Streptomyces clavuligerus: one gene and its partner. The protein of the gene in region 2 binds, or shares a complex with, the protein of the main gene of each other region. Links are inferred from orthologs where the notes say so. Each region holds a gene or a part of one and is shown on either strand. Other genes may lie near its edges. The genes, in order: rpsJ and nusB.

Evidence for each region.
Region 1: the proteins of nusB (region 2) and rpsJ are in contact, whole or in part, in a solved structure (PDB 3D3B), measured with the Escherichia coli proteins. The link is inferred for Streptomyces clavuligerus from one-to-one orthologs.

Annotation. Positions count from the first base shown.
Region 1 is NZ_CP027858.1:2,505,704-2,520,342, forward strand. The notes cover bases 7,445-10,257. They hold rpsJ (30S ribosomal protein S10), read right to left. Parts: upstream 9,099-10,257; coding sequence 8,790-9,098; downstream 7,445-8,789. Other genes in these bases: rplW (50S ribosomal protein L23), read right to left, coding at 7,445-7,475; rplD (50S ribosomal protein L4), read right to left, coding at 7,475-8,125; rplC (50S ribosomal protein L3), read right to left, coding at 8,131-8,775; CRV15_RS10295 (PIG-L family deacetylase), read left to right, coding at 9,987-10,257. Outside these bases: rpmD (50S ribosomal protein L30), read right to left, coding at 1-43; rpsE (30S ribosomal protein S5), read right to left, coding at 43-648; rplR (50S ribosomal protein L18), read right to left, coding at 715-1,098; rplF (50S ribosomal protein L6), read right to left, coding at 1,102-1,641; rpsH (30S ribosomal protein S8), read right to left, coding at 1,663-2,061; CRV15_RS10220 (type Z 30S ribosomal protein S14), read right to left, coding at 2,273-2,458; rplE (50S ribosomal protein L5), read right to left, coding at 2,462-3,019; rplX (50S ribosomal protein L24), read right to left, coding at 3,019-3,342; rplN (50S ribosomal protein L14), read right to left, coding at 3,345-3,713; rpsQ (30S ribosomal protein S17), read right to left, coding at 3,811-4,098; rpmC (50S ribosomal protein L29), read right to left, coding at 4,098-4,322; rplP (50S ribosomal protein L16), read right to left, coding at 4,322-4,741; rpsC (30S ribosomal protein S3), read right to left, coding at 4,747-5,577; rplV (50S ribosomal protein L22), read right to left, coding at 5,577-5,924; rpsS (30S ribosomal protein S19), read right to left, coding at 5,976-6,257; rplB (50S ribosomal protein L2), read right to left, coding at 6,270-7,106; and 4 more genes. UniProt on the Escherichia coli protein: Involved in the binding of tRNA to the ribosomes. Part of the processive rRNA transcription and antitermination complex (rrnTAC). The complex forms an RNA-chaperone ring around the RNA exit tunnel of RNA polymerase (RNAP).
Region 2 is NZ_CP027858.1:5,823,033-5,837,018, reverse strand. What follows is about bases 10,549-13,506. They hold nusB (transcription antitermination factor NusB), read right to left. Parts: upstream 12,263-13,506; coding sequence 11,834-12,262; downstream 10,549-11,833. Other genes in these bases: CRV15_RS24630 (aminopeptidase P family protein), read right to left, coding at 12,889-13,506; efp (elongation factor P), read right to left, coding at 12,265-12,831; bldD (transcriptional regulator BldD), read left to right, coding at 10,921-11,421. Also shown: CRV15_RS24690 (integration host factor), read right to left, coding at 1-42; pyrF (orotidine-5'-phosphate decarboxylase), read right to left, coding at 398-1,270; CRV15_RS24680 (quinone-dependent dihydroorotate dehydrogenase), read right to left, coding at 1,267-2,400; carB (carbamoyl-phosphate synthase large subunit), read right to left, coding at 2,460-5,777; carA (glutamine-hydrolyzing carbamoyl-phosphate synthase small subunit), read right to left, coding at 5,770-6,918; CRV15_RS24665 (PH-like domain-containing protein), read right to left, coding at 6,915-7,499; CRV15_RS24660 (dihydroorotase), read right to left, coding at 7,496-8,782; CRV15_RS24655 (aspartate carbamoyltransferase catalytic subunit), read right to left, coding at 8,785-9,771; bifunctional pyr operon transcriptional regulator/uracil phosphoribosyltransferase PyrR, read right to left, coding at 9,946-10,521; more of CRV15_RS24630, read right to left, coding at 13,507-13,986. UniProt on the Escherichia coli protein: Part of the processive rRNA transcription and antitermination complex (rrnTAC). The complex forms an RNA-chaperone ring around the RNA exit tunnel of RNA polymerase (RNAP).

The DNA of each region.
Region 1 (14,639 bases), 3.3 Mb from region 2 along the record:
TGCCGATGTACGACTTCGTCTGCGTGATCTTGAGGCGGGGCATCAGGCACCCGCTCCCGCACGAGCACGCAGCAGAGCCGCGGGGGCGACGTCCTCCAGCGGCAGACCGCGGCGGGCCGCGATCTCCTCGGGACGCTGGAGACCCTTCAGGGCCTCCACGGTCGCGTGCACGATGTTGATCGCGTTGTCGGAGCCGAGCGACTTCGACAGGATGTCGTGGATACCGGCGCACTCCAGAACGGCGCGCACCGGACCACCGGCGATAACACCGGTACCCGGGGTGGCGGGCTTGAGCAGGACGACGCCCGCAGCCTTCTCACCCTGGATGGGGTGGGGGATGGTGCCCTGGATACGGGGGACCTTGAAGAAGTGCTTCTTGGCCTCCTCCACACCCTTGGCGATGGCGGCCGGCACCTCCTTGGCCTTGCCGTAACCGACACCCACGGTGCCGTCACCATCGCCCACCACGACCAGCGCGGTAAAGCTGAAGCGACGACCACCCTTCACAACCTTGGCGACGCGGTTGATCGCGACGACGCGCTCAACGTAAGCGGTCTTCTCGGCGGCAGCAGCGCCACCGTCCCGACCCTTCCGGTCCCGCCGCTCGCCGCCACCGGCACCGCTGCCGCGGCGCTGGGGTCCAGCCATTGGAATTACCTCTCTCTTTTTCCGCTAGCTACGCAGCGACATAAAGTCGCTAGCGCGAACGGCGGCTCAGAACTTGAGCCCGGCCTCGCGGGCGGCGTCCGCCAGGGCGGCGATGCGCCCGGCGTACTGGTTACCACCACGGTCGAACACGACGGCCTCGACACCGGCGGCCTTGGCGCGCTCGGCGACCAGGGCGCCGACCTGCTTGGCGTGGGCGCTCTTGTCGCCCTCGCCACCGCGGATCGAGCTGTCCAGGGTCGACGCCGACGCGAGCGTGTGGCCCGCGATGTCGTCGATGACCTGCGCGACGATGTGACGGTTGGAACGCGTCACCACCAGACGGGGACGCTCCGCCGTGCCATTGACACGCTTGCGGATGCGAATGTGCCGGCGCTTGATGGCGGCGCGCTTGTACGCGTCACCCTTAGCGATCTTCACACCGTATGCCATGGCTTACTTACCCGCCTTTCCGACCTTGCGGCGGATGACCTCGCCCGCGTACTTCACGCCCTTGGCCTTGTACGGGTCGGGCTTGCGCAGCTTGCGGATGTTCGCGGCGACCTCGCCGACCTTCTGCTTGTCGATGCCCTCGACCGAGAACTTGGTCGGCGACTCGACCTTGAAGGAGATCCCCTCGGGGGCCTCCACCGTGATCGAGTGGCTGTAGCCGAGCTGGAACTCCAGGTTGGAGCCCTTCGCGGCGACGCGGTAACCGACACCGCTGATTTCGAGCGCCTTGGTGTACCCCTGGGTCACACCGGTGATCATGTTCGCCACCAGCGTGCGGGACAGGCCGTGCAGGGCCTTGTTCTGACGCTCGTCGTTGGGACGGGTGACGTTGAGAACGCCGTCCTCGCCCTTGGCGATCTCGATCGGCGCGGCAACGGTGTGGGTGAGGGTGCCCTTCGGGCCCTTCACCTCGACCGTGCGGCCGTCGATGGTGACGTCCACACCGGCGGGAACCTGGATGGGGAGCTTGCCGATACGCGACATTGGCTTTTCCTCCGTTCCCGACTACCAGACGTAGGCGAGGACTTCCCCACCCACGCCCTTCTTCTGTGCCTGCTGGCCGGTGAGCAGCCCGTGGGACGTGGAGATGATCGCCACGCCGAGGCCGCCCAGAACCTTGGGCAGGTTGGTGGACTTCGCGTAAACGCGCAGACCCGGCTTCGAGATCCGCTTGATGCCCGCGATGGAGCGCTCACGGTTCGGACCGAACTTGAGCTCAAGGACGAGGTTCTTGCCGACCTCGGCGTCCTCGACCTTCCAGCCGCTGATGAAGCCCTCCTGCTGGAGGATCTCCGCGATGTGCGACTTGATCTTGCTGTGCGGCATCGCCACGGTGTCGTGGTACGCCGAGTTCGCGTTCCGCAGACGCGTCAACATGTCTGCGATCGGATCAGTCATGGTCATGAATTGGCCTTCGGCCTCTCTCGCCGGGGTTTCCTGTATGCGCCATCCCTCTCCCCACACAGGGGCGGGACGGGTGCGGCGCGGGGACCTACGGCGTAGTAAGTCGTACGGGCGGCGGACGCCCAACCCTCCTAGCCTAAGCCATGGAGTGCTGGGCCCCCGCCGACCCTCTGCTTACCGAGAGCGTCCGGTAGAACCCGAAAAGCGGGTTTTACCAGGAGCTCTTGGTCACGCCCGGCAGCTCGCCACGGTGAGCCATCTCACGAAGGCACACACGGCAGAGGCCGAACTTGCGGTACACGGAGTGGGGACGACCGCAGCGCTGGCAGCGCGTGTAAGCACGCACGCCGAACTTGGGCTTGCGGGCCGCCTTGGCAATGAGAGCCTTCTTCGCCACGGCTCACGCCTCCTTGAACGGGAAGCCGAGGTGACGAAGGAGCGCGCGGCCCTCAGCGTCGTTGGTCGCCGTGGTCACCACGGTGATGTCCATACCCCGGACGCGGTCGATCTTGTCCTGGTCGATCTCGTGGAACATGACCTGCTCGGTGAGACCGAAGGTGTAGTTGCCACGGCCGTCGAACTGCTTGGGGGACAGACCACGGAAGTCGCGGATGCGCGGCAGCGCCAGCGACAGGGTGCGGTCCAGGAACTCCCACATGCGGTCGCCACGGAGCGTGACGTGTGCACCGATCGGCTGGCCCTCGCGCAGCTTGAACTGCGCGATGGACTTACGGGCCTTGGTGACGGCCGGCTTCTGGCCGGTGATCGTGGTGAGGTCCTTGATGGCACCCTCGATCAGCTTGGAGTCGCGGGCGGCGTCGCCCACACCCATGTTGACCACGATCTTGACGAGACCGGGGATCTGCATGACGTTCTCGTACGAGAACTCCTCGCGCAGCTTGTCCTTGATCTCGTTGCGGTACTTCGTCTTGAGACGCGGAGTGGTGGTGGTAGCCATCAGATGTCCTCACCCGTCCGCTTGGCAACGCGGATCTTGTTGCCCTCGTCGTCGAAGCGGTAACCGACGCGGGTCACGACCTTGTTGCCGTCCTTCTCCACGACGAGCTGAACGTTGCTCACGTGAATCGGGGCCTCAGTGGTGATGATCCCGCCGGACTGCGAACCGCGCGCGGTCGGACCGGCCTTGGTGTGCTTCTTGACCCGGTTGACACCCTCGACCAGGACCCGGTCCTCGCGGGGGAAGGCCGCGATGACCTTGCCCTGCTTGCCCTTGTCCTTGCCGGTGATGACCTGTACCAGGTCGCCCTTCTTGATCTTCATGCTTACAGCACCTCCGGCGCGAGCGAGATGATCTTCATGAACTTCTTCTCGCGCAGCTCACGGCCGACGGGGCCGAAGATACGGGTGCCGCGAGGGTCGCCGTCGTTCTTCAGAATGACGGCGGCGTTCTCGTCGAAGCGGATGTACGAGCCGTCCTGGCGGCGGCGCTCCTTGACGGTGCGAACGATGACCGCCTTGACGACGTCACCCTTCTTCACGTTGCCACCGGGGATCGCGTCCTTGACGGTGGCGACGATGACGTCACCGATGCCCGCGTAGCGGCGACCCGAACCACCGAGAACACGGATGCAAAGGATCTCCTTGGCACCAGTGTTGTCGGCGACCCGAAGTCGCGACTCCTGCTGGATCACGTCTATCTCCTGTTTGTCTGCCGGTTCCCCGGGGGGCCGCTGAGCGGCCCCCCGGAGCCTGGCGGAACTGAACTCGAAGGGTTACCCCTTCAAGCGATTACTTGGCCTTCTCGAGGATCTCGACGACGCGCCAGCGCTTCGTCGCGGACAGCGGCCGGGTCTCCATGAGGAGGACACGGTCGCCGACGCCCGCAGCGTTCTGCTCGTCGTGGGCCTTGAGCTTGTTCGTACGACGGATGACCTTGCCGTACAGAGCGTGCTTGACGCGGTCCTCGACGGCGACGACGACGGTCTTGTCCATCTTGTCGCTGACGACCAGACCCTCGCGGGTCTTGCGGAAGCCGCGCTCGGCCTTGGTCTCTTCAGTCACGTTGTTCTCGCTCATCAGGCGCTCTCCACCGTCTCGATGCCCAGCTCGCGCTCGCGCATCAGGGTGTAGATCCGGGCGATGTCCTTACGGACGGCCTTGAGCCGACCGTGGTTTTCGAGCTGGCCCGTCGCCGCCTGGAAGCGGAGGTTGAACAGCTCTTCCTTGGCCTCGCGGAGCTTGTTGACAAGCTCCTCGTTGCCCAGCTCGCGCAGCTCCGACGCCTTGGTACCGGTCGACATCACGCTTCACCTGCCTCGCGCTTGACGATCCGGCACTTCATCGGCAGCTTGTGGGCTGCACGAGTGAGGGCCTCACGCGCAGTCTTCTCGTTCGGGTAGGACAGCTCGAACATCACGCGACCGGGCTTGACGTTCGCGATCCACCATTCCGGCGAACCCTTACCGGAACCCATGCGGGTCTCGGCGGGCTTCTTCGTCAGGGGACGGTCCGGGTAGATGTTGATCCAGACCTTGCCGCCACGCTTGATGTGGCGGGTCATCGCGATACGGGCCGCCTCGATCTGGCGGTTGGTCACGTACGCCGGAGTAAGGGCCTGAATGCCGTACTCGCCGAACGCAACCTGCGTACCACCCTTGGCCATGCCACTGCGCTTCGGGTGGTGCTGCTTACGGTGCTTGACCCTACGGGGGATCAGCATGTCGGTCAGGCCTCCGTTCCGGTGCTCTCAGCCGGAGCAGCGGCAGCGGCCTCGGCCTTGGGGGCCTCGGCAGCGGCGCTCTGCTGCGGCTTGCGACCGCGACCGCCACGCTCGCCACCGCGGCCACCGCGGCCGGCCGGGCGGTCGGAACCGCCACGGGCCGGACGGTTGCCGGCGCGGGCGGCGGCGTTCTCGGCGCGGACCTCGGCGATGTTCTTGACATCGCCCTTGTAGATCCAGACCTTCACACCGATGCGGCCGAAGGTCGTCTTGGCCTCGAAGAAGCCGTACTCGACGTTCGCGCGGAGCGTGTGCAGCGGCACACGGCCCTCGCGGTAGAACTCCGAGCGGGACATCTCGGCGCCGCCGAGACGGCCACCACACTGGATCTTGATGCCCTTGGCGCCCGCCTTCATCGCCGACTGCATGCTCTTGCGCATGGCACGGCGGAAGGAGACGCGCGAGGAGAGCTGCTCGGCGACGGCCTGGGCCACCAGCTGAGCGTCCACCTCGGGGTTCTTGACCTCAAGGATGTTGAGCTGGACCTGCTTGCCGGTCAGCTTCTCCAGCTGGCCACGGATCTTGTCGGCCTCGGCGCCACGGCGACCGATGACAATGCCCGGGCGAGCGGTGTGGATGTCCACGCGGACACGGTCACGGGTGCGCTCGATCTCAACCTTCGAGATACCGGCGCGCTCCATGCCGGACGTCAGCATCCGACGGATGGCGACGTCTTCCTTGACGTAGTCCTTGTACAGCTTGTCGGCGTACCAGCGGGACTTGAAGTCCGTGGTGATGCCGAGCCGGAACCCGTGCGGGTTAACCTTCTGGCCCATTACCGGGTTCCTTCCTTGCTGCTGACGACCACGGTGATGTGGCTGGTCCGCTTACGGATCCGGTAGGCACGGCCCTGGGCACGCGGACGGAACCGCTTCAGGGTCGGGCCCTCGTCCACGTACGCCTCGCTGATGACCAGCGTGGAGGCGTCCGTGTGGTCGTAGTTGTGCGCGGCGTTGGCGATGGCGCTGTCCAGCACCTTGCCAACCGGCACGCTCGCGGCCTGCGGGGCGAAACGCAGGACCGCCTGAGCCTCCGTGGCGTCCATGCCACGGATGAGGTCCACCACGCGGCGGGCCTTCATGGGCGTGACGCGGATGTACCGCGCCTGGGCCCTGGCTTCCATGGTTGTCCCTTCAGTGTCTGACACGTTCGTCATAGTCGTTCCACCCCGCGATTAGCGGCGCTTCGACTTCCGGTCGTCCTTGACGTGGCCGCGGAAGGTGCGAGTCGGCGAGAACTCGCCGAGCTTGTGGCCGACCATCGACTCGGTGACGAACACCGGAACGTGGGTCTTGCCGTTGTGCACCGCGATCGTGTGGCCCAGCATGGCCGGGACGATCATCGAGCGACGGGACCAGGTCTTGATGACGTTCTTGGTGCCTGCCTCGTTCTGTACGTCCACCTTCTTGATCAGGTGGTCGTCGACGAAGGGCCCCTTCTTGAGACTGCGCGGCATCTAAACCCGCTCCTAGCGCTTCTTGTTCGTCTTGCGGCGGCGGACGATGTACTTGTTGCTCGCCTTCTTGGGAGAACGCGTACGACCCTCCTTCTGACCCCACGGGCTGACCGGGTGGCGACCACCGGAGGTCTTGCCCTCACCACCACCGTGCGGGTGGTCAACCGGGTTCATCGCGACACCGCGGACGGTCGGGCGGACGCCCTTCCAGCGCAGGCGGCCGGCCTTGCCCCAGTTGATGTTCGACTGCTCGGCGTTGCCGACCTCGCCGATGGTGGCGCGGCAGCGGACGTCGACCAGACGGATCTCACCGGACGGCATGCGCAGGTGGGCCATGGAGCCCTCCTTCGCCAGCAGCTGCACGGAGGCACCCGCGGAGCGGGCGAACTTCGCGCCGCCGCCGGGCCGCAGCTCGATGGCGTGGATGGTCGTACCGACCGGGATGTTGCGCAGCGCCAGGTTGTTGCCCGGCTTGATGTCGGCCCCGGGGCCGTTCTCGACGCGGTCACCCTGCGACAGGCCACGCGGCGCGATGATGTAGCGCTTCTCGCCGTCCGCGTAGTGGAGCAGCGCGATGCGCGCGGTGCGGTTCGGGTCGTACTCGATGTGAGCGACCTTCGCCGGCACGCCGTCCTTGTCGTGACGACGGAAGTCGATCACACGGTAGGCGCGCTTGTGGCCACCGCCCTGGTGGCGGACGGTCACACGACCGGTGTTGTTACGGCCGCCCTTGCTGTGCAGGGGGCGGACCAGCGACTTCTCCGGCGTGGACCGCGTGATCTCGACGAAGTCGGCGACGCTGGAGCCACGACGGCCCGGAGTCGTCGGCTTGTACTTGCGGATACCCATTTCTCAGTCCTCGTCCGATATTCGGACCAGGGCGCTCCGTCAGGAGGCCTGGCCGAAGATGTCGATACGGTCGCCCTCGGCGAGGGTCACGATGGCGCGCTTCGTGTTGGCGCGCTTGCCGAAACCGGTGCGGGTGCGCTTGCGCTTGCCCTGGCGGTTGATCGTGTTGACCCCGGTGACCTTGACCGAGAAGACCTTCTCAATGGCCTGCTTGATCTGGGTCTTGTTGGCACGCGGGTCGACGACGAACGTGTACTTGTTCTCGTCCAGCAGCGCGTAGCTCTTCTCGGAGACAACCGGCTTGACGAGAATGTCGTGCGGGTCCGAGAAGGTCTTGCTGGTAACGGTGACCTGAGCGTTGTCGGTCATCAGGCGTCGTTCCCTTCGGTCTCGTTGGCCTGGGGGCCAGACACGAAGGTCTCGAAGGCGGCCTGAGTGAAGACCACGTCCTCGGAGCGGATCACGTCGTACGTGTTCAGCTGGCCCGGCTCCAGGATGTGCACCTGGGGCAGGTTGCGGGCGGACAGCCACGCGGCCTCGTCGGAGCGCTCGACGACCAGGAGCAGGTTCTTGCGCTCCGAGATCTTGCCGAACAGCGTCCGGGCGGCCTTGGTGGAGATGCCACCCTCGACCACGCCGGTGACGACGTGGATACGCGCGTTGCGGGCCCGGTCGGTGAGGGCACCGCGCAGGGCGGCGGCCTTCATCTTCTTGGGGGTGCGCTGCGAGTAGTCGCGCGGCACGGGGCCGTGCACAACGCCACCGCCGGCGAACTGCGGAGCGCGGGTCGAACCCTGGCGGGCGCGGCCGGTGCCCTTCTGGCGGTAGGGCTTCTTGCCACCACCACGGACCTCGCCACGCGTCTTGACCTTGTGCGTGCCCTGGCGGGCAGCGGCCAGCTGCGCGACGACGACCTGGTGGATCAGCGGAACGCTGACCTTGGCGTCGAAGATCTCGGCCGGGAGCTCGACGGTCCCGGTCTTGTCACCCGCGGGCGACAGAATGTCAATGGTGCTCATAGTCCTCAGGCCCCCTTGGCCGCAGTGCGGACCAGGACCAGGCCGCCGTTCGGACCAGGAACCGCGCCCTTGATGAGCAGCAGGCCCTTCTCCGCGTCAACGGCGTGAACGGTCAGGTTCTGGGTGGTGACCCGCTCGTTGCCCATACGGCCCGCCATGCGGAGGCCCTTGAACACACGGCCCGGGGTGGCGCAGCCACCGATGGAACCGGGAGAGCGGTGCTTGCGCTGCGTACCGTGACCGGCACCCAGACCACGGAAGTTGTGGCGCTTCATGACACCGGCGAAGCCCTTGCCCTTGCTCTTGCCCGTGACGTCAACCTTGACGCCGGACTCGAACACGGCAGCCGTGATCTCCTGGCCGAGCGTGTACTCGCTGGCGTCGGAGGTACGGAGCTCCACCAGGTGGCGGCGCGGGGTCACGTCGGCCTTGGCGAAGTGGCCCTTGAGGGGCTTGTTCACCTTGCGCGGGTCGATCTCGCCGAAGGCGATCTGGACCGACTCATAGCCGTCGACGTCATTGGTACGGACCTGGGTGACAACACAGGGCCCGGCCTTGACGACGGTCACCGGGACGACACGGTTGTTCTCGTCCCAGACCTGGGTCATGCCGAGCTTCTCGCCCAGGACGCCCTTGATCTGCTTAGCCATCTTCTCCGTGCCTCTCAGAGCTTGATCTCGATGTCAACGCCGGCCGGAAGGTCCAGGCGCATCAGCGAGTCAACGGTCTTGGGCGTCGGGTCGAGGATGTCGATCAGGCGCTTGTGCGTGCGCATCTCGAAGTGCTCGCGCGAGTCCTTGTACTTGTGCGGCGACTTGATGACGCAGTACACGTTCTTCTCAGTGGGCAGCGGCACCGGGCCCGCGACCGACGCACCAGTGCGGGTCACCGTCTCGACGATCTTCTTCGCCGAGGAGTCGATGACCTCGTGGTCGTAGGCCTTGAGCCGGATGCGGATCTTCTGTCCCGCCATGGCTACTCAGTAGTCCTGTCTCTAGTGAACGCTCTGGAACTCGGGGGGTCCTGCGCTTTTCTCCGACCCACGCGGTCGGGCGTGTCGCGCTCCCTCTACGCAGATGTCCCAGGGGACATCCCAACCAAGGGGGCGCGGGTCCGGCCCGCGCATCGGGGGAAAAGCACCCACCGAGTGCCTGGTCTGCACCCCGCTGACACTTCCCGGAAGATTCCCGTACGTCCGCCTCAGCGCTGCCGTACGGCAGATGGGGCGACGAGTACTGTGGGACTCGCTTCCGGTCCTCCCGGCGGGAGGCGCGCAGCATCGGCACTCAACCGAGCAACCCGCACAGTCTGCCATACGGGATGGCGCGCTGGCCAATCGAGCCGTAGAGAGTACCCCAGGTCACGGGGGTTCACGCAGACGGCACGGCGCATCGCGCGAAGATCGCCGGAAAGATCGCCTCGGCTCCGGCTCCCCGGACCGCTCCCCCGCCGTCCGCGGACGGATCACCGAGTGATCGTCCAGCCCCTCGGACGGCTTCCCCGACGGCTCCCGGGCGACTCCCCGGCCGCCCCCCCTGCACCTCCCCGGCCGCGCCCCGACTGCACTCCGGCACCTCCCCGGCTGTACGCACGGTGACCCCTCGGCCGTCGCCCGCCGTCGCCCGCCATCGCCCGCCATCACGACGGAGCGTTACCCTCCGCTCGCCTCCCGTCCCCTCCCACGTGCGTTATCACCGTGTTTTTGAACAAGAGTTCACCGCTCGGGCAACCCTGTGTGACGATAATCCGTCTCATTCTGCGCGACCCCGCCTGACCAGCGGTTCGCGCCAGTACCACCATGTAACGCAGCCAGGGCCGCAGGCCGCCCGCTGCGGGGGAAGCGGACGGAGCGCACGGCCAAGTGAAGAGAGCACCCTCGCATGCCCTGGTTCGGGCTGCCCGGATATCCGAGCCGGAGTCCGGTGCCGGGGCGGACACCCCCCGGCGCGGGCCCCGGCGCCGCGCCCTCGTGACCGCGGCGGGCCTGCTCGGCGCGGGCGTCGCCACCGGCTGCACGGTTCCCGACCCGCAGCGGCCGATACCTGCGGCCGACCCCGCGCCCGGTATGCCGATCGCCAGCTCCCGGCGGGCCCAGCTGATGCAGATCCTCGCCCACCCGGACGACGATCTGTACTTCATGAACCCGGACACCCAGCGGATGCTCGACTCCGGGACCCCCCTGGTCTGCGTCTATGTCTCCGCCGGGGAGCACACCGGGAAGAACCGCGTCCCCGGGGGGCAGGAGCCGGCCCCGGACACCCGCGCCTACTCCTCCGCCCGCCACCAGGGGCTGCGGCAGGCGTACGCCTCCCTCCTCGGGCTGGACAAGTTCACCGAGTGGACCCGGGGCGTCACCGCACTGCGCCGGGACCGGCTGGCCGAGATCAACACCCTCACCAACGGCCACCGCCGGGTCGAGCTGATCTTCCTCAATCTGCCCATGCACACCCGCCGCCGCTGGATGGCGCTCCCCAGCCTCTGGCACGACCGCGCGGTCGAGGTGCAGACCGTGATCGCCGAGGGCTCCCCGCTGCGGAAGACCGTCCCGTACGCGTACGACGAGCTGATCGACGTCCTCGTCGGGCTGATGGAGCAGTACCGGCCCACCGTGATCCAGACCCTGGACCCGGACCCGGACATCCAGCACAGCGACGAGCGGACCCGCCGTCTGGACAGCGAGCAGCGCGGCTACTCCGACCACGGCGACCACACCGCCGTGGCCTGCTTCAGCTGGGCGGCGATGGTGCGCTGGGTGGCCCGGGCGACCGAGGACGGCGGGCAGGTGCCCGGCTTCGTCGTGAACGCCTTCCGCGGCTACTACAACCGCCACTGGCCCAAGAACCTCCCGCCGCGGGTCCTCCAGGAGAAGGCGGCGCACCTCGTCCCCTACGGCGGTGACCCCGGCTGGCAGTGCGGCAACGACGCGGGCTGCGGCGACTACAGCGTCGGCGGGACCCGGCCGCTCCGGAACAAGAAGGGCTGGGTGCGCTCCACCCACCACCGCTACCCCGGGCCCCGCCCGGCCGTCACCGTGCAGCCGGACAAGCGGCTCGCCGCCTACGGGGTGCTGGGGCTGCGCGCGGTGCGCTGGCGGGAGACCGCGCCCGGCAGCGGCACCTGGGGCGCCCCGGACGACCTGGGCGGCGGCCCGCTGGCGCCCGCGCTGGGCGCCGCGGTCCTCAAGGACGGACGCCAGCTCCTCTTCGGGCTGCGGTTCGCCGCGCTCGGCGGGCGGGGGGCGCCCAACCGACGCGAGATCGTGCTGCTGGAGCAGCGGCGCGCGGGCGGCGACTTCCTGCCCTGGACGGGCCTCGGCAACCCGGAGCACAGCGACGACCGGGGCCGGCGGATCGGGGTCCCGGTGGCGGTGGCCGCGCCGGACGGCCGGGTCCACCTCTTCGTGCGCGACGCCGACAAGCAGCTCAGCACCCGGGTGCGGGCGGCCGACGGAAGCTGGGGCCCCTGGCGGCGCCTCGGCGGTCCGGAGATCCAGGACGGGCTCAGCGCGGTGGTGGACGCGCGGGGGCGGGTCCAGGTCTTCGCCGCGGGCCGGGACGGTGTGGCGCACTGGGGGCAGCGGGCCCCCGGGGAGCCGGTGGCCCTCCGCCCCGGGGGCCCGCTGCCGCCGCCCGGCGGGCCGGTCACCGCGCTCCCCGACCGGGACGGCGGGGTGGGGCTCTACTACCGCGCGCCGGCGGCGGCGGAGCTGACCGCGGTCGGCCTCGACGGCACCCCGCTGCCCGGCGGCGGGCTCCCCGGGTACGGCCCGGTCGGCGCGGTCCGCACCCGTACGGGCGCCGTCCTGCTCGACCGGGGGCTGCGGGGCGGGATGCGGCTGTCCTCGTCCGGCCGGACGGTGAACCGTTCGGCGGGAGTCCGGGCGCTGTCCGACCCCACCCTGCTGGACTGCCACTACGGCCCCACCGCCGTCGCTCTCGGGGCGGACGCGCGGCCCTTTCTCGTCTGGCACCCGAAGAACGGCACGGCCCCGGTGCGGCGCACGGGCAGCGTCTGAGCAGATCCGTCCGCCGTCCGAGGACGGCGGACGGCGTACGGCAGAGGGCAGAGGGCAGACGAAAGGGCCCCGCACCGGTGAACGGTGCGGGGCCCTTCGTACGGCGGCTCGCTGGGAGCTACCGGGTCAGAGCGTCAGGCGATCACTTGGTGATCTTGACGACCTGGCCGGCGCCCACGGTCCGGCCACCCTCACGGATGGCGAACTTCAGGCCCTCCTCCATGGCGACCGGCTGGATCAGCGCGACGGTCATGGAGGTGTTGTCGCCCGGCATGACCATCTCGGTGCCCTCGGGGAGGGTCACGACGCCGGTCACGTCCGTGGTACGGAAGTAGAACTGCGGGCGGTAGTTGTTGAAGAACGGGGTGTGACGGCCACCCTCGTCCTTCGACAGGATGTAGGCCTGGGCCTCGAACTCGGTGTGCGGGGTGACCGAGCCCGGCTTGATGATGACCTGGCCGCGCTCGACGTCCTCGCGCTTGATGCCACGGAGGAGCAGACCGACGTTCTCACCGGCCTGGCCCTCGTCGAGCAGCTTGCGGAACATCTCGATGCCGGTGACCGTGGTGGTGGTCTTCTCGGTCTTGATGCCGACGATGTCGACGGTCTCGTTGACCTTGAGGACACCACGCTCGATACGACCGGTGACGACGGTGCCACGACCGGTGATCGTGAAGACGTCCTCGATCGGCATCAGGAACGGCTTGTCGACGTCACGCTCGGGCTGCGGGATCGCCTCGTCGACGGCGGCCATCAGGTTCAGGACCGACTGGCCCCACTCCTTGTCGCCCTCCAGCGCCTTCAGCGCGGAGACGCGGACGACCGGCAGGTCGTCGCCCGGGAACTCGTACTCGGAGAGGAGCTCACGGACCTCGAGCTCGACGAGCTCCAGGATCTCCTCGTCGTCCACCATGTCGGCCTTGTTCAGGGCGACGACGATGTACGGAACGCCGACCTGGCGGGCCAGGAGCACGTGCTCCTTGGTCTGCGGCATCGGGCCGTCGGTGGCGGCGACCACGAGGATGGCGCCGTCCATCTGCGCGGCACCGGTGATCATGTTCTTGATGTAGTCCGCGTGACCCGGGCAGTCGACGTGCGCGTAGTGACGCGACTCCGTCTGGTACTCGACGTGCGCGATGGAGATGGTGATACCGCGCTGGCGCTCCTCAGGAGCCTTGTCGATCTGGTCGAACGCCGAAGCCTCGTTCAGGTCCGGGTACGCGTCGTGCAGCACCTTGGTAATGGCGGCCGTGAGGGTCGTCTTACCGTGGTCGATGTGACCGATGGTGCCGATGTTGACGTGCGGCTTAGTCCGCTCGAACTTCGCCTTCGCCACTGGGGTCCTCCTGGGGAGTGGTTCTGTACGCCTTACTCATCGGCGCCAGGTGATCTTTGCTGGGATGCCGGGTCCCAGGGGCATTCCATCCCGGTCTGGGAGGGAATGCCCCGTCGGGCTCCGGTGACAAGCCTAAAGCGTGCACTCGGGTGAGTTACTCGCCCTTGGCCTTCGCGATGATCTCCTCGGCGACGTTCCGCGGAACCTCGGCGTAGGAGTCGAACTGCATCGAGTAGCTTGCGCGACCCGAGGTCTTGCTGCGGAGGTCGCCGACGTAGCCGAACATCTCCGACAGCGGCACGAGGCCCTTGACGACACGGGCGCCGCTGCGCTCCTCCATGGCCTGGATCTGGCCACGGCGGGAGTTGATGTCGCCGATGACGTCACCCATGTAGTCCTCGGGCGTGACGACCTCGACGGCCATCATCGGCTCAAGGATGACGGGGGACGCCTTGCGGGCGGCCTCCTTGAACGCCTGCGAACCGGCGATCTTGAAGGCGAGCTCGGAGGAGTCGACCTCGTGGAAGGCGCCGTCGAGGAGCGTGACGCGCACGCCCGTCATCTCGTAGCCCGCCAGGATGCCGAACTGCATGGCCTCCTGCGCACCGGCGTCCACGGAGGGGATGTACTCCTTGGGCACGCGGCCACCGGTGACCTTGTTCACGAACTCGTACGCCGAGTCGCCGCCCTCGATGGGCTCGATCGCGATCTGCACCTTGGCGAACTGACCGGTACCACCGGTCTGCTTCTTGTGGGTGTAGTCCACGCGCTCGACGGCCTTGCGGATCGTCTCGCGGTACGCGACCTGCGGCTTGCCGACGTTGGCCTCGACCTTGAACTCACGACGCATACGGTCGACGAGGACATCGAGGTGGAGCTCGCCCATACCACCGATGATGGTCTGGCCGGTCTCCTCGTCCGAGTGGACCTGGAAGGAGGGGTCCTCCTCCGCGAGACGCTGGATGGCGACACCCAGCTTCTCCTGGTCGCCCTTGGACTTGGGCTCGATCGCGACCTGGATCACCGGCGCCGGGAAGTCCATGGACTCCAGGATCACCGGGTTCTTGTCGTCGCAGAGCGTCTCACCGGTGGTGGTCTGCTTCAGGCCCATGACGGCGACGATGTCACCGGCGCCCACCGACTCGATCTCCTCACGCTTGTTG
Region 2 (13,986 bases):
CGCGGCTGCGCGCTGTTCAGGGGTAAGGGGCGGAAGAGCCACGCCTACGTCACCTCGGATGTCGAACTGTCGGATGAAAGTCCGGTACGGAACCAGGAAATGCCCGCACCAGGGAAGGAACGAGCGACGCAGTACGCGTGCGCTCTCCGACGGAGACTAGCGGCCCGCACCGCTCCAGTCAGCGAGAACAAGCGAAAAGTCCTGGTCAGCATCGGCCGACCAGGACTTTTGCGACATATCGGCCGAGATTTCGGCCAAGTTTCTGTCAAGAGGGCGGGTACAGCTGTTTCACCGACGGCCTTTGCGTGGTCCCACCACGGATTATTCCGGGGTACGGAGCGGGTACTCGCGCCCGGGGGCGTGTCCTTTCACGCCCCCGATGACCACCTTTTCACTCTTACGCGCCCCCGCGTTCGCCCTTCTGGCCGGACACCCCGTCGGCGGCGGAGACGGCCGCCCGGATCTCCTCGGCGAAACGCTCGGCGGACGCCCGCAGGGCCGCCGGGTCGGGGCCGTGCCGCAGCACCCCCCGGCTGACGCTGGGCACCACCTGGCCGACCGCCGCGCCGAAGACAGCGGGCAGATCCGCCGGGGTCGCGCCCTGCGCCCCGATCCCGGGGGCCAGCAGCGGACCGTTGATCGCCAGGTCGACCCCGGCGTCGCCCAGGGTGGCGCCGACGACCGCGCCCACCGAGCCCATCGGCTCCGCCCCGGCGTTCTCGGCCGCCATCCGGTCCAGCATCAGCTGGGCCAGCGCCCGCCCGTCGGCGGCGGTGGCGCGCTGCACCTCGGCGCCCTCCGGGTTGGAGGTGAGCGCGAGGACGAAGACCCCCGAGCCGGAGCGGGCGGCCAGGTCGAGCGCCGGGCGCAGCGAGCCGAAGCCGAGGTACGGCGAGACGGTGACCGCGTCCGAGAAGAGCGGGGAGCCCGGGTCCAGATAGGTGGCGGCGTACGCGGCCATCGTGGAGCCGATGTCGCCGCGCTTGGCGTCCATCAGCACCAGGGCGCCCGCCTGGCGGGCCTCGGCGACGGCGGTCTCCAGGACGGCGACGCCGCGCGAGCCGAAGCGCTCGAAGAACGCGGACTGCGGCTTGAGCACCGCGACCCGGTCGGCCAGCGCCTCCACGGTGGTGCGGGTGAACCGCTCCAGGCCCGCGACGGTGTCGTCCAGGCCCCAGTCGGTGAGCAGGGAGGGGTGGGGGTCGATGCCGACACAGAGCGGGCCACGGGTGTCCATGGCCGTGCGCAGCCGGGCGCCGAAGGGGATCACGCGGCGCTCTCCTCGGTGGTGGCGGAAGCGGTACGGGCCTCGCGGACCCCGGCGCCGACGGCCTCGGCGAGGGTGGCGTAGGGGCTGGCGGCCAGGCGCGCGGCGAGGCCCTTGTGGACGGCGCGGCACCAGAACGGGCCCTGGTAGATGAAGGCGCTGTAGCCCTGGACCAGGGTGGCCCCGGCGAGGATGCGCTGCCAGGCGTCCTCGGCGGTCTCGACGCCGCCGACGCCCACAAGGGTGATCCGGTCGCCCACCCGGGCGTACAGCCGCCGCAGGACCTCCAGGGAGCGCTCCTTGAGCGGGGCGCCGGAGAGGCCGCCGGTCTCGGCGGTCAGCTCCGCCGGGGAGGCGAGGCCCTCGCGGGAGATGGTGGTGTTGGTGGCGATGATGCCGTCGAGGCCGAGTTCCACGGCGAGGTCGGCGACGGCGTCGACGTCCTCGTCCGCGAGATCGGGGGCGATCTTGACGAGCAGGGGGACCCGGCGGGAGGTGACCGTGCGGTCGGCGGCCTCGCGCACGGCGGTGAGCAGCGGTCGCAGCGCCTCGGTGGCCTGGAGGTTCCGCAGCCCGGGGGTGTTGGGCGAGGAGACGTTGACCACGAGGTAGTCGGCGTGGGCGGCGAGCCGCTCGGTGGAGGTGACGTAGTCGGCGACCGCCTCCGCCTCGGGGACGACCTTGGTCTTGCCGATGTTGACGCCGACGACGCCCCGGAAGACCGGACGGCGCTCGGCGAGCCGCTGGGCGACGGCCGCGGAGCCCTCGTTGTTGAAGCCCATGCGGTTGATCAGGGCCCGGTCGGGGATCAGCCGGAACAGCCGCTTCCTGGGGTTGCCCGGCTGGGCCAGACCGGTGACGGTGCCGATCTCGACATGGTCGAAGCCGAGCATCGTCAGACCGTCGATGGCGACGGCGTTCTTGTCGAAGCCCGCGGCGAGCCCGAAGGGCCCGTGCATCCGCAGTCCGAGGGCCTCGGTGCGCAGCTCCCGGTGGCGGGGGGCGAGCACGGCGGCGATGTACGTCCGCAGGACGGGTACGGAGGCGGCGCGCTGAATCCAGCCGACGGCCAGGTGGTGGGCGCGCTCGGGGTCCATCCGCCGGAAGACGAGGTCGAAGAGAAGTCGGTACATGGTGGGGTCCTCATCAGGAGGGGGACACCGGTGTCCGGTGTCCCCCTCGGGTCGTCGTCCTAGTCGCGGCCGGCGGTCAGCCGCCGGGCGTGTTCCTGGAGGGAGCGGACGCCCACGTCGCCGCGGCCGAGCGCGTCGATGCCCTGGACGGCGGCGGCGAGCGCCTGGACCGTGGTGAGGCAGGGGACGGAGCGGGCCACGGCGGCGGTGCGGATGTCGTAGCCGTCGAGCCGGCCGCCGGTGCCGTACGGGGTGTTGACGATGAGGTCGACCTCGCCGTCGTGGACGAGCTGGACGATGGTCCGCTCGCCGTTCGGGCCCTCGCCCTCGCTGTGCTTGCGCACCACGGTGGCGTTGATGCCGTTGCGCTTGAGGACCTCGGCGGTGCCGGAGGTGGCCAGCAGCTCGAAGCCGTGGGCGACCAGCTCCCGCGCCGGGAAGATCATCGAGCGCTTGTCCCGGTTGGCGACGGAGATGAAGGCGCGGCCCTTGGTGGGCAGCGGGCCGTAGGCGCCCGCCTGCGACTTGGCGTAGGCGGTGCCGAAGACGGAGTCGATGCCCATGACCTCGCCGGTGGAGCGCATCTCCGGGCCGAGGATGGTGTCGACGCCCCGGCCGTGGATGTCCCGGAAGCGGGACCACGGCAGCACGGCCTCCTTGACGGAGATCGGCGCGTCCATGGGCAGGGTGCCGCCGTCGCCCTCCCGGGGGAGCAGCCCCTCGGCGCGCAGCTCGGCGATGGTGGCGCCGAGCGAGATCCGGGCGGCGGCCTTCGCCAGCGGCACGGCCGTGGCCTTGGAGGTGAAGGGCACGGTGCGGGAGGCGCGCGGGTTGGCCTCCAGGACATAGAGGATGTCCCCGGCCAGGGCGAACTGGATGTTGATCAGTCCGCGGACGCCGACGCCCCGGGCGATGGCCGCCGTGGAGGCGCGCAGCCGCTTGATGTCGAAGCCGCCCAGGGTGATGGGGGGCAGGGCACAGGCGGAGTCGCCGGAGTGGATACCGGCCTCCTCGATGTGCTCCATGACGCCGCCGAGGTACAGCTCCTCGCCGTCGTAGAGGGCGTCGACGTCGATCTCGATGGCGTCGTCGAGGAAGCGGTCGACGAGAACCGGCCGGTCGGGCGAGATCTCGGTGGACTCGGCGATGTACGACTGGAGGCGGGCCTCCTCGTACACGATCTCCATGCCGCGCCCGCCGAGGACGTAGGAGGGGCGGACGAGGACGGGGTAGCCGATCTCGTCGGCGATGGCCTTGGCCTCGGCGAAGGTGGTGGCGGTGCCGTGCTTGGGGGCGGGCAGCCCGGCCTCCTGGAGGACCCGGCCGAAGGCGCCGCGGTCCTCGGCGGCGTGGATGGCCTCGGGGGAGGTGCCGACGACCGGGACGCCGTTGTCCTTGAGCGCCTGGGCGAGGCCCAGCGGGGTCTGGCCGCCGAGCTGGACGATCACACCGGCGATCGGTCCCGCCTGCGCCTCGGCGTGCACGATCTCCAGGACGTCCTCCAGGGTGAGCGGCTCGAAGTAGAGCCGGTCGGAGGTGTCGTAGTCGGTGGAGACGGTCTCCGGGTTGCAGTTGACCATGACGGTCTCGTACCCGGCGTCGCTGAGCGCGAAGGAGGCGTGGACGCAGGAGTAGTCGAACTCGATGCCCTGGCCGATCCGGTTGGGGCCGGAGCCGAGGATGATCACCGCGGGCTTCTCGCGCGGGGCGACCTCGGTCTCCTCGTCGTACGAGGAGTAGAAGTACGGGGTGCGGGCGGCGAACTCGGCGGCGCAGGTGTCGACGGTCTTGTAGACGGGGCGGATGCCGAGCGCGTGCCGGACCTCGCGGACGACGTCCTCGCGCAGCCCGCGGATGCCCGCGATCTGGCTGTCGGAGAAGCCGTGGCGCTTGGCCTCGGCCAGCAGCTCGGGGGTGAGCTTCTCGGCGGCGGCCAGCTCGTCCGCGTACTCCTTGATCAGGAACATCTGGTCGACGAACCAGGGGTCGATCCGGGTGGCCTCGAAGACCTCCTCCGGGGTGGCCCCGGCACGGATGGCCAGCATCACCGTGTTGATCCGGCCGTCGGTGGGGCGGACGGCGGCGCGCAGCAGCTCGTCCTTGTCGCCGAGGTCGGCGGCGTCGCCGGAGAAGTCGAACTGGCTGCCCTTCTTCTCCAGGGAGCGCAGGGCCTTCTGGAGGGCCTCGGTGAAGTTGCGGCCGATGGCCATGGCCTCGCCCACCGACTTCATGGTGGTGGTGAGACCGGCGTCGGCGGAGGGGAACTTCTCGAAGGCGAAGCGGGGGGCCTTGACCACGACGTAGTCGAGCGTGGGCTCGAAGGAGGCCGGGGTCTGCTCGGTGATGTCGTTGGGGATCTCGTCCAGCGTGTAGCCGACGGCGAGCTTGGCGGCGATCTTGGCGATCGGGAAGCCGGTGGCCTTGGAGGCGAGTGCGGAGGAGCGGGAGACCCGGGGGTTCATCTCGATGACGATGATCCGGCCGTCGACCGGGTTCACGGCGAACTGGATGTTGCAGCCGCCGGTGTCGACGCCGACCTCGCGGATGATGGCGATGCCGATGTCGCGGAGGCGCTGGTACTCACGGTCCGTGAGGGTCATCGAGGGGGCGACGGTGATGGAGTCGCCGGTGTGGACGCCCATCGGGTCGAAGTTCTCGATGGAGCAGACGACGACGACATTGTCGTTCTTGTCGCGCATCAGCTCCAGCTCGTACTCCTTCCAGCCGAGGATGGACTCCTCCAGGAGGACCTCGGTGGTCGGGGAGAGCGTGAGGCCCTGGCCCGCGATGCGGCGCAGCTCGTCCTCGTCGTGGGCGAAGCCGGAGCCCGCGCCGCCCATGGTGAAGGAGGGGCGGACGACGACGGGGTAGCCGCCCAGGGTGTCGACGCCCGCGAGGACGTCGTCCATGGAGTGGCAGATGACGGAGCGGGCGGACTCGCCGTGGCCGGTCTTGCGGCGGACCTCCTCGACGACCTCCTTGAAGAGGTCGCGGTCCTCGCCCTTGTTGATCGCCGTCACATTGGCGCCGATCAGCTCGACACCGTACTGCTCCAGGACGCCGCGCTCATGGAGGGAGATGGCGGTGTTGAGGGCGGTCTGGCCGCCGAGGGTGGGCAGGAGCGTGTCGGGGCGCTCCTTGGCGATGATCTTCTCGACGAACTCGGGGGTGATCGGCTCGACGTAGGTGGCGTCGGCGATCTCCGGGTCGGTCATGATCGTGGCCGGGTTGGAGTTGACCAGGATGACCCGCAGCCCCTCGGCCTTGAGGACCCGGCACGCCTGGGTGCCGGAGTAGTCGAACTCGGCGGCCTGGCCGATGACGATCGGGCCGGAGCCGATGACCAGGACGGACTGGATGTCGGAGCGCTTAGGCACGCTGGTCCTCCATCAGGGAGACGAAGCGGTCGAACAGGTAGGCGGCGTCGTGGGGACCGGCCGCCGCCTCGGGGTGGTACTGGACACTGAAGGCGGGCCGGTCGAGGAGTTGGAGCCCCTCCACCACGTTGTCGTTGAGGCAGACGTGGGAGACCTTGACCCGGCCGAACGGGGTGTCGGAGACACGGTCGAGCGGGGCGTCCACGGCGAAGCCGTGGTTGTGGGCGGTGACCTCGACCTTGCCGGTGGAACGGTCCTGCACGGGCTGGTTGATGCCGCGGTGGCCGTACTTCAGCTTGTAGGTGCCGAAGCCGAGGGCCCGGCCCAGGAGCTGGTTGCCGAAGCAGATGCCGAAGAGCGGGGTCCCGCGCTCCAGCACCGCGCGGACCACGGTGAGGTCGGCGGTGGCCGGGTCGCCGGGGCCGTTGGAGAGGAAGACGCCGTCCGGCTGGACCGCGTACACGTCGTCCGCGGTGGCGGTGGCGGGCAGGACGTGCACCTCGATGCCGCGCTCGGCCATCCGGTGCGGGGTCATGCCCTTGATGCCGAGGTCGATGGCGGCGACGGTGAACCGCTTGGTCCCGATCGCCGGGACGACATAGGTCTCGGCGGTGGCGACCTCGGCGGAGAGGTCCGCGCCGGTCATCTCGGGGGCGCTGCGGACCCGGGAGAGCAGGCTCTGCTCGTCGGCGACGGCCTCGCCCGAGAAGATGCCGACGCGCATCGCGCCGCGCTCGCGCAGATGGCGGGTGAGGGCGCGGGTGTCGATCCCGCTGATGCCGACCACGCCCTGCGCGGCCAGCTCCTCGTCGAGGGTGTGCCTGGAGCGCCAGTTGGAGCGGACCCGCGAGGGGTCGCGCACCACATAGCCGGCGACCCAGATCCGCCGGGACTCGTCGTCCTCGTGGTTGACGCCCGTGTTGCCGATGTGGGGGGCGGTCATCACGACGACCTGGCGGTGGTAGGAGGGGTCGGTCAGGGTCTCCTGGTAGCCGGTCATACCGGTGTTGAAGACCGCTTCGCCGAAGGTCTCCCCCACAGCCCCGTAGGCACGGCCGCGGAAGGTGCGGCCGTCCTCCAGGACGAGAACGGCGGGGGCTGTGTTCTTCGCCGAGGCGATCCCCGGGGTGGAGGTCGTCATCGTGCGCCTTCCGTCATATCGGTCAGTTGGTTCAGGGTGGTGACCCACTCGGGGTGCACGGCCGCGGTGTCGGAGCGGAAACCGGAGTCGATCAGGGTGTCGCCGAGCTGCCAGGTGACGATCAGCAGACCGCCCTCGGGGAGGACCTTCCCGGCGATGCCCCGGTCGATCCGGGCGCCGCGCAGATCCCGGCGGGGGATGTGGAAGTCGTCGGCCCCGGGGCGGACCGCGGTCAGCCCTTCGTCGGTGAGGCTCAGCTCGACCCGGCTGCGGACGCCGAGGCCGTGGGCGACGATCCGGTCCAGCCACTGCCCGGCGGTGGTCGAGCCGTGGTAGCGGCCGGTCAGGGCCAGCCGTGCGGCGCCGGGGTCGGCGGGCGGGGCGGCCGGGGCGGGCAGCCCGGACTGGAGGGCTCCGCGCCACTTCCAGCCCTGGCGCATCAGCCACCAGACCAGGGCGATGAAGATCAGCAGTCCGACGACCCAGCCGATGCGGGCCGCCCAGTCGGTCACCTCCGCCGACTTCTGTTCGGCGGCGAGCGGGGCCGGGAGCCGGGTTGCGATATGGGTCAGTGATGTCACGCGAGTTTCCCGTCGAGTACCGTGGCGCGGCCCCGCAGGAAGGTGTGGGTGACGCGGCCCGGCAGCTCACGCCCCTGGTAGGGGGTGTTGCGGCTGCGGGAGGCGAAGCGGGCGGGGTCCACGGTCCCACGGTATGCCGGATCGACCAGGACCAGGTTGGCGGGCTCGCCCGCGGCCACGGGGCGGCCGTGCCCGGCGAGCCGGCCGATCCTCGCGGGGCGGAAGGACATCCGGTCGGCGACGCCCGCCCAGTCGAGCAGCCCGGTCTCGACCATCGTCTCCTGGACCACGCTGAGCGCGGTCTCCAGGCCGACCATGCCCATGGCCGCCGCGCCCCACTCGCAGTCCTTGTCCTCGTGCGGGTGGGGGGCGTGGTCGGTGGCCACGCAGTCGATGGTGCCGTCGGCGAGGGCCTCGCGCAGGGCCAGCACATCGGCCTCGGTGCGCAGCGGCGGGTTCACCTTGTAGACGGGGTTGTAGGTGCGGACCAGCTCGTCGGTGAGGAGGAGGTGGTGCGGGGTGACCTCGGCGGTGACGTTCCAGCCCTTGGACTTGGCCCAGCGGACGATCTCGACGGAGCCCGCCGTGGAGAGGTGGCAGACGTGCAGCCGGGAGCCGACGTGCGCGGCGAGCAGCACATCGCGGGCGATGATCGACTCCTCGGCGACGGCGGGCCAGCCGCCGAGACCCAGCTCGGCGGAGACGACGCCCTCGTTCATCTGGGCGCCCTCCGTGAGCCGGGGCTCCTGGGCGTGCTGGGCGATGACCCCGTCGAACGCCTTCACGTACTCCAGCGCCCGGCGCATGATCACGGCGTCGTCGACGCACTTGCCGTCGTCGGAGAAGACCTTCACCCCGGCGGCGGAGTCGTGCATGGCGCCCAGCTCGGCCAGGTGCTTGCCCTCCAGGCCCACGGTGACGGCGCCGACCGGCTGGACGTCGCAGTAGCCGGACTCCTTGCCGAGCCGGTAGACCTGCTCGACCACACCGGCGGTGTCGGCGACGGGGTGGGTGTTGGCCATGGCGTGGACGGCGGTGTAGCCGCCGACGGCCGCGGCGCGGGTGCCGGTGAGGACGGTCTCGGAGTCCTCGCGGCCGGGCTCGCGCAGATGGGTGTGGAGGTCCACCAGGCCGGGCAGCAGGATCTGGCCCTCCGCCTCGACGACCTGGGCGCCCTCGGCGCTCAGACCGGTGCCGACCCGGGTCACGGCCGCGCCCTCGATCAGGACGTCCTGCGCGGCGCCGCCGAGTACCTTCGCACCACGGATAAGGATCGTGCTCATGGTCAGTGGTTCTCCTGGGTCCGTGCGGGGGTGGGGGTGGCGGCGGACTCGTAGCCGCCCATCAGCAGATAGAGGACGGCCATCCGGGTGGAGACGCCGTTGGCGACCTGTTCGACCGCCGTGCAGCGGTCCGAGTCGGCGACCTCGGCGGTGATCTCCATACCCCGGTTCATCGGGCCGGGGTGCATCACGACGGCGTGTTCGGGCATCCGGGCCATCCGGTCGCCGTCGAGTCCGTAGCGGCGGGAGTACTCGCGCTCGGTGGGGAAGAAGGCGGCGTTCATGCGCTCGCGCTGGACCCGGAGCATCATCACGGCGTCGGACTTGGCGAGCACCGCGTCCAGGTCGTAGGAGACCTCGCAGGGCCAGCGCTCGACCCCGATGGGGAGCAGGGTCGGCGGGGCGACCAGGGTGACCTCGGCGCCGAGGGTGTGCAGCAGCAGGACGTTGGAGCGGGCGACCCGGCTGTGCAGGATGTCGCCGACGATGGTGATCCGGCGTCCGGCCAGGTCGCGCCCGATACCGGCGTCCCGTCCGACCAGCCTGCGGCGCACGGTGAAGGCGTCGAGCAGGGCCTGGGTGGGGTGCTCGTGGGTGCCGTCACCGGCGTTGACGACGGCGCCGTCGATCCAGCCGGAGTTCGCCAGCCGGTAGGGCGCGCCGGAGGCGTGGTGGCGGATGACGACGGCGTCGGCGCCCATCGCCTCCAGGGTGAGCGCGGTGTCCTTCAGGGACTCGCCCTTCGACACCGACGACCCCTTGGCGGAGAAGTTGATGACGTCGGCGGAGAGCCGCTTGGCGGCGGCCTCGAAGGAGATCCGGGTCCGGGTCGAGTCCTCGAAGAAGAGGTTGACGACGGTACGGCCGCGGAGGGTGGGCAGTTTCTTGATCGGCCGGTCGGCGACCCGGGCCATCTCCTCGGCGGTGTCGAGGATGAGGACGGCGTCGTCACGGGTCAGATCGGCGGCCGAGATGAGGTGGCGCTTCATCGGAGGGCTCCGAGGGGTCCGGGGTTCGGGAGGGCTCAGGGGGCGGTGGCGCGCGGTGCCGGGGCGGCGGCCGTGCGGGGCCGGGTGCCGGTGGACCGGTTTCCGGGGCGGATGGCCCCGGGGCGCACGGGTGCGCGGAGGTCGCCGGCGGGCGGAGGGAGGGCCTGGGGCGGGCTACTGCCCGGCGGCCGGGGCGTTCTCGCGCACCCCGAGCAGCACGGTGTCGCGGCCGTCCTCCTCGGAGAGCTGGACCCGGACCGTCTCGCGGAGCGACGTGGGCAGGTTCTTGCCCACGTAGTCGGCGCGGATGGGCAGCTCGCGGTGGCCCCGGTCGACGAGGACGGCGAGCTGTACGGCACGGGGGCGGCCGATGTCGCCGAGCGCGTCGAGGGCGGCGCGGATGGTGCGGCCGGAGAAGAGCACGTCGTCGACGAGGACGACCAGTCGGCCGTCGATGCCGTCACCGGGGATCTCGGTCCGGCCCAGCGCCCGGGCGGGCCGCAGCCGCAGATCGTCCCGGTACATGGTGATGTCGAGCGAGCCGACCGGCATGGCGCGGCCGGTGATCTCCTCCAGCTTGGCGGCGAGCCTGCGGGCGAGGAAGACGCCGCGGGTCGGGATGCCGAGGAGCACCACGTCGTCGGCGCCCTTGGCGCGCTCGACGATCTCGTGGGCGATCCGGGTCAGAACCCGGGCGATGTCGGGCGCCTCAAGAACGGGGCGGGCCGCATCGGAGTTGTGTGTGTCCATACGAGAAGGACCTCCTTCTCCGCCTCACGGGACGGATCTTAAAGGACGTCTGATGTGCGTCATTACCGTACCAGGGGCCGGAGGGGGCCGTGCACCGGGCCGGTCCGGGCGGGCGTACGGGGCCGCTCCGGGGGTGGCGCGAGGGCGGGGCGGGAGCCGGGCAAGGAGCCGTGGACAAGGAGCGCGGACAAGGAGTGTGGGCAAGGGAGCGGGCAGGGGGCGGGCAGGGACGAAAACGAGCCGGGGAACGGGCCCCGGCGTCGTACCGATCATGACAAGTTACCGGTCCGGCCCACCCGGCTTGACGCATCCAAGTAACTCTGCGTAACCTCACAGTGAGTTACCAGCCGCGCGGCCGAGCCGTACGGCGTCACCTCGTCACAGCGTCCGGGGAGCCATATGTCCAGCGAATACGCAAAACAGCTCGGGGCCAAGCTCCGCGCCATCCGCACCCAGCAGGGGCTGTCCCTCCACGGCGTGGAAGAGAAGTCCCAGGGCCGCTGGAAGGCCGTGGTGGTCGGTTCGTACGAGCGCGGCGACCGCGCCGTGACCGTCCAGCGACTGGCCGAGCTGGCCGATTTCTATGGGGTCCCGGTGCAGGAGCTGCTGCCGGGGACGACCCCGGGCGGAGCCGCCGAGCCGCCGCCGAAGCTGGTGCTCGACCTGGAGCGCCTGGCCCATGTCCCGGCCGAGAAGGCGGGCCCGCTCCAGCGCTACGCCGCCACGATCCAGTCCCAGCGCGGTGACTACAACGGCAAGGTGCTCTCGATCCGCCAGGACGACCTGCGCACACTCGCCGTCATCTACGACCAGTCGCCGTCGGTGCTGACCGAGCAGCTCATCAGCTGGGGTGTGCTCGACGCGGACGCGCGTCGCGCCGTCAGCCACGAGGAGAGCTGAGGCAGCCGCCTTTCCGCTCACTCCGCGCCTCCGCCGCTGGCGCGTCCGTTCCGTCCCCCGAGGCCCGAGCCGTTCGGGAGGGTCGAGGAGAAACGTCACGGCGATATCGGCACAGCAGGAGGGCGGGCCCCCCGGGAGGGGCCCGCCCTCCTGTCGTTTCCGGCGGAGTGCCCCATGGCGGGAGCCGTGTGCCGCTGGAGGCACCGGGGGCACAGAAGGCGCGTGAGACGCCCGGCAGCGCTCCGGTGGAGGGTCGGAGCGGCCCCGGCCCCACCGTGCGCCTCCGGTGCGCCAGAGGCCCCGGAAGGGGCAATTCCGGAACCTGTGCTCCCCCGGCGCACAGCACTCGGGCCCGGGTCCGACGACTGCGGAAGTCGTCGGACCCGGGCCCGGGTGTCGAACCGGCCCGCCGCTACGCGCGGCGCAGGCTCGGCTTGAGGTCCTTGAAACGGCCGAGGAGACCGTTCACGAACGCGGGCGACTCGTCGGTGGAGAACTCCTTCGCGAGCTCCACCGCCTCGTCGATCACGACCGCGTCCGGCGTCCCGTCCACCCACACCAGTTCATAGGTGCCCAGCCGCAGGATGTTGCGGTCCACGACCGGCATCCGGTCCAGGTCCCAGCCCTCGGCGTAGGTCGCGATCAGCTCGTCGATCCGGGGCGCGTACTGCGCGTACCCCTCGACCAGCTCCATCGTGTACTCGCTGACCGGAGGCTGCCGGGTGTCGGTCCGCGAGTGCCGAATCCAGTCGGCGAGGACGGTCTGCACGGAGACATCGCGCTGGTCGGCCTCGAAGAGGATCTGGAAGGCGCGCTTACGGGCCTTGTTGCGGGCGGCCACGGTTAGCTGTTCACCCGGCTGAGGTAGTCGCCGGAGCGGGTGTCGACCTTGATCTTCTCACCGGTGGTGATGAAGAGCGGGACCTGGACGGTGTAGCCGGTCTCCAGCTTGGCGGGCTTGGTGCCACCGGTGGAGCGGTCGCCCTGGACGCCCGGCTCGGTCTCCGCGATGACCAGCTCGACGGCGGCGGGCAGCTCGACGTAGAGCACCTCGCCCTCGTGCGTGGCGACGGTGGCGGTGAAGCCCTCGATCAGGAAGTTCGCGGCGTCGCCGACGGACGGGCGGGAGACGTGCAGCTGGTCGTAGGTCTGCATGTCCATGAAGACGAAGTAGTCGCCGTCCATGTACGAGAACTGCATGTCGCGGCGGTCGACGGTGGCCGTCTCGACCTTCACGCCGGCGTTGAACGTCTTGTCGACGATCTTGCCGGACAGCACGTTCTTGAGCTTGGTGCGCACGAAAGCCGGGCCCTTGCCGGGCTTGACGTGCTGGAACTCGACGACGGACCACAGCTGGCCGTTGTCGAGCTTGAGCACCATGCCGTTCTTGAGGTCGTTCGTGGAAGCCACGGTTGCGGAATCTCCTGGACTGACGCTGGTGGACGGCCGAGGGCTGCGGGCCGCGCCTCAGAGCGCGAGCAGTTCCTTGGTCGTGATGGTGAGTAGCTCGGGTCCGCCGTCCGCCTCCTGGCGCACGACGAGCGTGTCATCGATCCGGACCCCGCCCCGGCCCGGGAGGTGGACCCCCGGTTCGACGGTGACCGGCACACAAGCGTCCAGTTTACCCATGGCGGCCGGAGCCAACTGCGGGTCCTCGTCGATTTCCAGGCCGACACCGTGTCCGGTGAGCGGGGCGAGGCCCTCGCCATGGCCCGCCGCGTCCAGGATCTGGCGTGCCGCGCGGTCCACATCGCGGCACGCGGCGCCCGGTGCCAGGGCCTCACGGGCGGCCCGCTGCGCGGCGAAGACAAGATCGTACAGTTCGATCTGCCACTGGGCCGGGGAGGTGCCGATGACAAAGGTACGGCCGATCTCACACCGGTAGCCCCGGTAGTCCGCGCCCACGCAGACGGAGAGGAAGTCGCCCTCCTCGACCCTGCGGTCCGTGGGGTGGTGTCCCCGGCGGCCGGAGTTCGGTCCGGTGGCCACGGAGGTGGGGAACGCGGGGCCGTCCGCGCCGTGGTCGATCAGACGGCGTTCCAGCTCCAGGGCGAGATGGCGTTCGGTGCGGCCGACGAGGATCGACTCCAGCAGCTCCCCGAGGGCCTGGTCGGTGATCTCCGCGGCGATCCGCAGACAGGCGATCTCCTCCTCGTCCTTGACCACGCGGAGCTGCTCGACCGCGAGACCGAGGTCGGCGAGGCGCATCCGGGGCGCGACGGAGCGGACCGCGCGGTGGCGGGAGACGGTGAGGTGGTGCTCCTCGACGGCGAGCGAGGCGCCGCCGGCGGTGCGGGCGAGATCGGCGGCGGCGACGGCGGGGTCGCCGGAGGCGGTGGGCAGCACGGTCAGGCGCAGCCGCTCGTCGGGGCGGCCCTCGCGGGTGTCGCCCGTGGGCTCCCGGGGGCAGAGCAGGACGTCCTCGGCCGGGCCGAGGAGCAGGACCGCGCCACGGGGGGCGCCGCCGGCGAGGTAGCGGACGTTGGCGGGCCGGGAGACGAGGGCGCCGGCGGTGCCGGTGGCCGCGTATCGCTCGCGCAGGCGGTTGCGGCGGACGCCATACAC